DNA from 2 places in the Kocuria sp. BT304 genome. Region 2 is predicted to be linked to the other one. Evidence: riboswitches for the same ligand, from Rfam matches in the RefSeq annotation. Region 2 holds a riboswitch; the other holds the start of a gene.

Region 1 (3,325 bases), 1.2 Mb from region 2:
GCATGCTTGAGCAACGAAAACTTGAGGTGGAGAACATGGGCATTTTTAGCTGGATCATCCTCGGCCTGATCGCTGGCGCTCTCGCCAAGCTGATCCTGCCGGGCAAGCAGGGTGGTGGGATCATCGTCACCATCATCCTGGGCATCGTGGGCGCGTTCCTCGGTGGCTGGCTGGGCTCCTTCATCCCGGGCCTGCACGCCGGTATCGACAAGATCAGCATCGGCACCATCATCACGTCCGTGATCGGCGCGATCATCGTGCTGCTGATCTACGGCTTGGTGGTCAACCGCCGCCGCTGAACCCAGCGGTCCTGAGGACCACTGCACAAGGGCGTCACCTACGGGTGGCGCCCTTGTCGCATGTCCGAGCGGGTGCCGCCCGTCAAGGGGAGGCCTCGGGCCAGGTTCGGGAGGGCTCCGGGGCGCGCCGCGCCATACTGGAACCATGACTTCCCCACGGACCATGACCCCCGATCTCGACCGCGCCACGAGTGCCGCGCCCCGGCGGCTGGTGATCCTGGGCTCCACGGGGTCCATCGGCACGCAGGCGCTCGACGTCGTGGAACGGGCCGCGGACCTCGCACGGCCGGAGTCGGACGCCCAGCACCCGCCGTTCGAGGTCCTCGCGCTGGCGGCGGGCGCGGGCAACCTGGAGCTGCTCGCGCGGCAGGCCGTGCGCTTCCGCGTGGCCGCGGTGGGCACGAGCGGCACCGCGGACGACGCCGCGCGGCTGGGTGAGCTGCTCGCGGACGCCGCGCGGGCGGCGTCGTCACCGGTGCCCGAGGTGCTGCACGGCGAGCGCGCCGCCACGGAGCTCGCCGCGTGGGACGGCGCCGACCTGGTGCTCAACGGCATCACCGGCAGCATCGGGCTCGCGCCCACCCTGGCCGCGCTGGGGGCGGGGCACCGGGTGGCGCTGGCCAACAAGGAGTCGCTGATCGCGGGCGGTCCGCTCGTCACGGCGGCCGCTGCGGGCACGGGCCTCACGAACGCTCTGATCCCCGTGGACTCCGAGCACTCCGCGATCGCGCAGGCGCTGCGCTCGGGCACGGCGGCGGAGGTGGAGCGCCTCGTGCTCACGGCCTCGGGAGGCCCGTTCCGGGGGATGAGCCGCGCGCAGCTTGCGCACGTGACGCCGGAGCAGGCGCTGCGCCACCCCACGTGGGACATGGGTGCCATGGTCACCACCAACTCCGCCACCATGGTCAACAAGGCGCTCGAGGTGCTCGAGGCGTCCCTGCTGTTCGACGTGCCCCTCGACCGGATCGACGTGACCGTGCACCCGCAGTCGGTGGTGCACTCGATGGTCCAGTTCGTGGACGGCTCCACCCTGGCCCAGGCCTCGCCCCCGGACATGCGGCTGCCCATCGCCCTGGGCCTCGCGTGGCCGCACCGCGTCCCGGGGGCCGCCGCGGCGTGCGACTGGACCCGTGCCGCCGAGTGGACGTTCGAGCCGCTCGACGCCGAAGCGTTCCCCGCGGTCGAGCTCATGAAGCACGCGGGGGCCCTCGGAGGCACGTGGCCCGCGGTCTTCAACGCCGCGAACGAGCAGGCGGTCCACGCGTTCCACCGCGGCGCGCTCGGCTTCCTCCAGATCGTGGAGCTCGTGGCGAGCGTGGTGGACGAGCACACCGGTGTGCGCGAGCCCTTCCTCGAGGACGTGTTGGAGGCCGAGCGGTGGGCCCGCGCCCGGGCCGACGAGCGGATCGCCCGGGGATAGTGCCGACTGGGCCCTGCCCGAGGCCACGAGGCCGGGCCGGGCCGAGGTGGCGGCACCGGACGATGGGAGCGCGGTGCGGGGCGGCGCGACGGTCGGGGCGGCGTCGTCCGGGCTGCCGGTGGGAGACCGCGGCTCCACCACCCGCGGTGAGCCCAGGGGAGTGGTGCGATGGGGCCGGGACGGTGCCCGCGTCGGGGAGGGGGCCCACGGCGTGCTAGGCTCGTGGGCGGATGACGAGTTCCGGCGCGTAGCTCTGGCTGGCCGGACGGCAACCCTCTCCCGTAGCGGGGTGCCCCAGATGACCATCCGGCCGCGGTTCGAACCGATCACGGCAAGTGCGGTTTCTCTTCAAATGGCACGTGTCTGATCCTTGCCCTCATCCAGGTGGGACCGCTCGCTCCGCGCGACCGGACCCCGACCCTGGAAAGGCACGATCGTGCGAAGCAAACGACTGCTCCCCGTAGTACTGGCCACCACCCTGGGCCTGACCCTCACCGCGTGCGGCGGCGGCTCCGAAAACACCGACCCTACCGCCGACGGCAAGATCACCATCGGCATCGTGGGTGCCACGCCCGTCCAGGACGCGTTCAAAGAGGTGGCCGCGAAGAACGACGTGTCCGTTGAGTTCGTGGACTTCAGCGACTACAGCCAGCCGAACCCCGCCCTGAAGAGCGGGGACATCGACATGAACTGGTTCCAGCACATCGCCTACCTCGCGGACTACAACAACAGCTCCGGTGACACCATCACGCCCGTGGGCTCCACGTCCATCTTCCCGCTGGGGCTGTACTCCAAGACCGCGAAGTCCGTGTCCGAGCTCAAGCAGGGGGACGAGATCGCCGTCCCCAACGACTCGATCAACCTCTCGCGCTCCCTGAACCTGCTCCAGCAGCAGGGCCTGGTCTCCTTCACCAAGGACACGATCGCACCCACCGAGCAGGACATCGACAAGGAGAAGTCCAAGGTCACGGTCCGCCCGGTCTCCGCCGAGCAGACTGTGCTGTCCATGGACTCCGTGGCCGGCTCCGTGGTGAACAACGACTTCCTGGACCGCGCGAACCTCGACCCGAAGAACGCCCTCGCCCAGGACGACCCCACGGCGGACAGCGCCAAGGTCTACGACAACCTCTTCGCCGCGACCGAGGCGAACGCGGACAACGAGACGCTGAAGAAGGTCGCGGGCTTCTACTACGACGACAAGGTCCAGGAGGCCGAGAAGAAGGAGACCAAGGGCACCGCGGTTCCCACCCGGGTGGACCAGCAGGAGCTCAAGGACCTGCTGGCCCGCTACTCCACCGACCTCAAGGAGCAGAGCAAGTGAGCCCAGCCTCCACGGCGGACGCACTGGTCAGATTCAAGGACGTCAGCAAGGTCTTCACCACCGGGTCCCGGCGGCGAGCCCGCACGGTGACCGCGGTGGACTCCGTGAACCTGGAGATCCGCCGCGGTGAGGTCTTCGCGGTGATCGGGTACTCCGGGGCCGGCAAGTCCACCCTTGTGCGGCTCATCAACGGCCTGGAACCGGTGACCTCCGGGTCCCTGGAAGTGGCGGGGCAGCGCGTGAACGGCCGCTCCGAGACCCAGCTGGCACCCGTCCGGCGGGACA
Region 2 (3,325 bases):
CAGGATGCGCAGCAGCACCAGCAGGATCGGAGCGGCAATGCCGATCTTCTCGTAGGTGGGCAGCAGGCCGATCAACGTGGTGGCCGCGCCCATGCCGAACAGGGTCATCACAAGCGTGACCTTGCGGCCGAAGCGGTCGCCGATGTGCCCCGCCACGATCGCACCCAGTGGGCGGAACAGGAAGCTGATGCCCAGGGAGGCCCACGAGACAACCTGCGCGAGCTGCGCGTTCTCCGCCCCGAGCGGGTTGAAGAAGTGCGCGGCCAGGATGAACGCGGCGGCCTGGGCATAGATGAAGAAGTCGTACCACTCGATGGTGGTGCCCACGAGGGTGCCCGCAAGGACCTTGCGCTCTTCTCGTGACATGGTGTGGCCCTGCGCGGGCGCTGCGGTGGTGGATGCCATGTGGGGTCTCCAGGATCGTCGGACCGGAGTCCGTGGGGTGCCAGTGGCGGGGCCGGCGCATTTACCGACCGATTGGTCTTGACGTGAGTGTAGGGGTGCATGTGAAGCGCGTCACCCGCGTCGTGTATCAAATCGTATATGTTACGCGGGTCACGGGGAAGCCCCTCGATGCCGCGGGCCCGGCCCCCGCGGTGGGTGCCGGGCCCGCGGAGTGCGCGTGCGGCGTCGTCGTGCCCGGGGTGGAGCCGGGGGCGGGGCTCAGAAGAGGCGCTGCGAGGCGATCCGCGCACCCTCCACGAGGGACTCGAGCTTGGCCAGCGCGATCTGCGGGTGCAGCCGCCCGCCCAGACCGCAGTCCGTGGAGGCGATCACGTTCTCCTTGCCCACCACGGACGCGTACTGCTCGATCCGGTCCGCCACGAGCTCGGGGTGCTCCACCACGTTGGTCGAGTGGGAGACGAAACCGGGGTAGACCACCTTGCCCTCGGGCAGCTGGTGGTCCGTCCACACCTTCCACTCGTGGCCGTGGCGCGGGCTGGACGCCTCGAAGCTGTAGCCCTGCGCGCGGATGGTGAGCATGAGGTCCACGAGGTACTTGAACTCGAGGTCGGTGGTGTGCGGGCCGTGCCACGAACCCCAGCACAGGTGGAAGCGGATCTGCTCCTCGGGCAGGTCGCGCAGCGCGTAGTTCAGGGCGTCCACGCGCAGCTGGGTGAAGGCCAGGTAGTCCTCCACTGTGGGCTCGGGGTTGATCTGGTCCCAGGACTCGGCGATCGAGGGGTCGTCGATCTGCACGATCAACCCGGCGTCCGTGATGGCCTTGTACTCCTCGCGCATCGCGTCCGCGCACGCGTAGACCAGTTCCTCGTCGCTCGCGTAGTACTCGTTCTTCACGCGCGCGCACGAGCCGGGGGACAGCGCTGCCACGAACCCCTGCGTGGCCCCGGTCTCGGCCATGGCCTCCTTGATCCGGCGGATGTCACCGGCCACGGCTTCCTGACCCGTGTAGGTCAGCGGGCCCGTGATCTTCGGCTGGGACACGCTTGCGCGGTGGGCCAGGACCCCGGCCGTGGGATCCTCGTAGGCCTCCCGGAACTTGGAGCGGTCGCGGCGGTCCGGGAAGCTCGTGAGCACGATGTTGCCCGGCGACGAGCGCAGCGTCTCCGCCGTCTGCCAGCGGTCCTCGTCCGTGGGGGTCAGCCCGCCCAGGCGGTGGAACGAGTAGTTCCACCAGGCCCCGTAATCCACGGCGCCGGACGTGGTGTGGCCGTACTCGCCGTCATTGACGATGTCCAGGCCGATCTCCCACTGCTTGCGCACGACGTCGATCACCCCGGTGTCCAGCGCCTCACCCAACTGCGCCAGGTCGATCTCCCCGGCCTGGAAGCGGTTGTTGGCCTCGAGCAACTGCGGCGTGCGGGGGAGGGACCCCACGTGGGTGGTCTGGATGCGATCGGTGTTCAAGGGCATGGCTGTGCTGATCCTTTCCATCGGTTCTGGCATTAGCACCGGGTGTGATCCGGTTGCTGCGGCGTGATCGAGCCAGATCTCTGAGCCGCTCTGGATGGGCACCCCTCACCGGGTGTCCGCCCATCCAACCTCACGCACGGGTGGCCGGGCGAATCACGGGCCTGCGTACCCTGGAGTGACCCGGGCCACCGTCCGGGAACCAGGCCGCCGTCCCCGAGGAGTCCGCGCATGACCGAACAGTCCCTGCAGGAGAAGAAGGCACTCGTCACCGGAGGTGCCAGCGGCATCGGTGCGGCGGCCGTCCGGGCGCTCGCCGCGCGCGGTGCGCACGTGGTGGTCGCGGACATCGACCACGACGCCGCCGCGCGTCTCGCGGACGAGGTGGGCGGTGAAGCCTGGGCTGTGGACCTCACGGACACCGCCGCGCTGGCGCGGCTGCGCCTGGACGTGGACGTGCTGGTCAACAACGCGGGCATCCAGAAGGTCTCGCCCGTCCAGGACGTCGATCCTGCGGACCTGCACCGGATCCTCACGCTCATGCTGGAGTCCCCGTTCCTGCTGATCCGCGCGGCCCTGCCGCACATGTACGAGCAGGGCTGGGGCCGGATCGTCAACGTGTCCTCGGTGCACGGGCTGCGGGCCTCGCCGTACAAGGCCGCGTACGTGGCCGCCAAGCACGGCCTGGAGGGGCTGTCCAAGGCGGTGGCCCTGGAGGGCGCGCCGCACGGCGTCACGAGCAACTGCGTGAACCCCAGCTACGTGCGCACCCCGCTGGTGGACAAGCAGATCAAGGACCAGGCGGCCACGCACGGCATCCCGGAGGAGCAGGTGGTCGAGAAGATCATGCTCACCGAGTCGGCCATCAAGCGCCTCGTGGAGCCCGAGGAGGTTGCGGAGCTGATCGCGTTCCTCGCGGGCCCGTCCGCCGGGATGGTCACGGGCTCCTCCTACGCGATGGACGGCGGCTGGACCGCCTCCTGAGACGACGCCGCCCGCGCGCCTGCCGTGCCACGCTTTCGGCAGCCGGGACGCGGACCGTCTACGCTGAGATGCGGATCACATGTGCAGGCAACGCGAAAGGGTGGGCATGTCCAAGGTCAGAGAGGACGTCGCCGGGCTGCTGGCGGAGACCCTGCGGGACGGGATGACGCTCGCGGTGGGCGGTTTCGGACTCTCCGGGATCCCGCGGGACCTCATCGAGGCGGTGCGGGACAGCGGGGTCACGGACCTCACGGTGGTCTCCAACAACATGGGCGTGGACGGCAAGGGCCTGGGCGTGCTGCTCGAGAACCGTCAGGTCTCCCGGGTGCTGGCCTCGTACGTGGGGGAGAACAGGGAGTTCGCGCGCCAGTTCCTGGAGGGTGAGCTCGAGGTGGAGTTCAACCCCCAGGGCACGCTCGCGGAACGGCTGCGCGCCGGCGGTGCGGGGATCCCCGCGTTCTACACGGCC

Evidence for each region. A riboswitch is a leader RNA that binds a small molecule or an ion and turns the genes downstream of it on or off. The one in region 2 is predicted to bind S-adenosylmethionine.
Region 1: another riboswitch for S-adenosylmethionine. It lies ahead of DNL27_RS08675 (MetQ/NlpA family ABC transporter substrate-binding protein); the one in region 2 lies ahead of DNL27_RS01800 (cobalamin-independent methionine synthase II family protein).

What each region holds. Positions count from the first base shown of each region.
Region 1 is NZ_CP030039.1:1,959,609-1,962,933, reverse strand. Features, by position in the region: gene DNL27_RS08685 (GlsB/YeaQ/YmgE family stress response membrane protein) at 3-299, shown strand; gene dxr (1-deoxy-D-xylulose-5-phosphate reductoisomerase) at 445-1,719, shown strand; SAM riboswitch class IV at 1,949-2,063, shown strand; gene DNL27_RS08675 (MetQ/NlpA family ABC transporter substrate-binding protein) at 2,156-3,040, shown strand; gene DNL27_RS08670 (methionine ABC transporter ATP-binding protein) at 3,037-3,325, shown strand, end outside.
Region 2 is NZ_CP030039.1:398,435-401,759, forward strand. Features, by position in the region: gene DNL27_RS01795 (MFS transporter) at 1-405, opposite strand, end outside; gene DNL27_RS01800 (cobalamin-independent methionine synthase II family protein) at 664-1,875, opposite strand; SAM riboswitch class I at 1,890-1,976, opposite strand; gene DNL27_RS01805 (3-hydroxybutyrate dehydrogenase) at 2,104-2,856, shown strand; gene DNL27_RS01810 (CoA transferase subunit A) at 2,963-3,325, shown strand, end outside.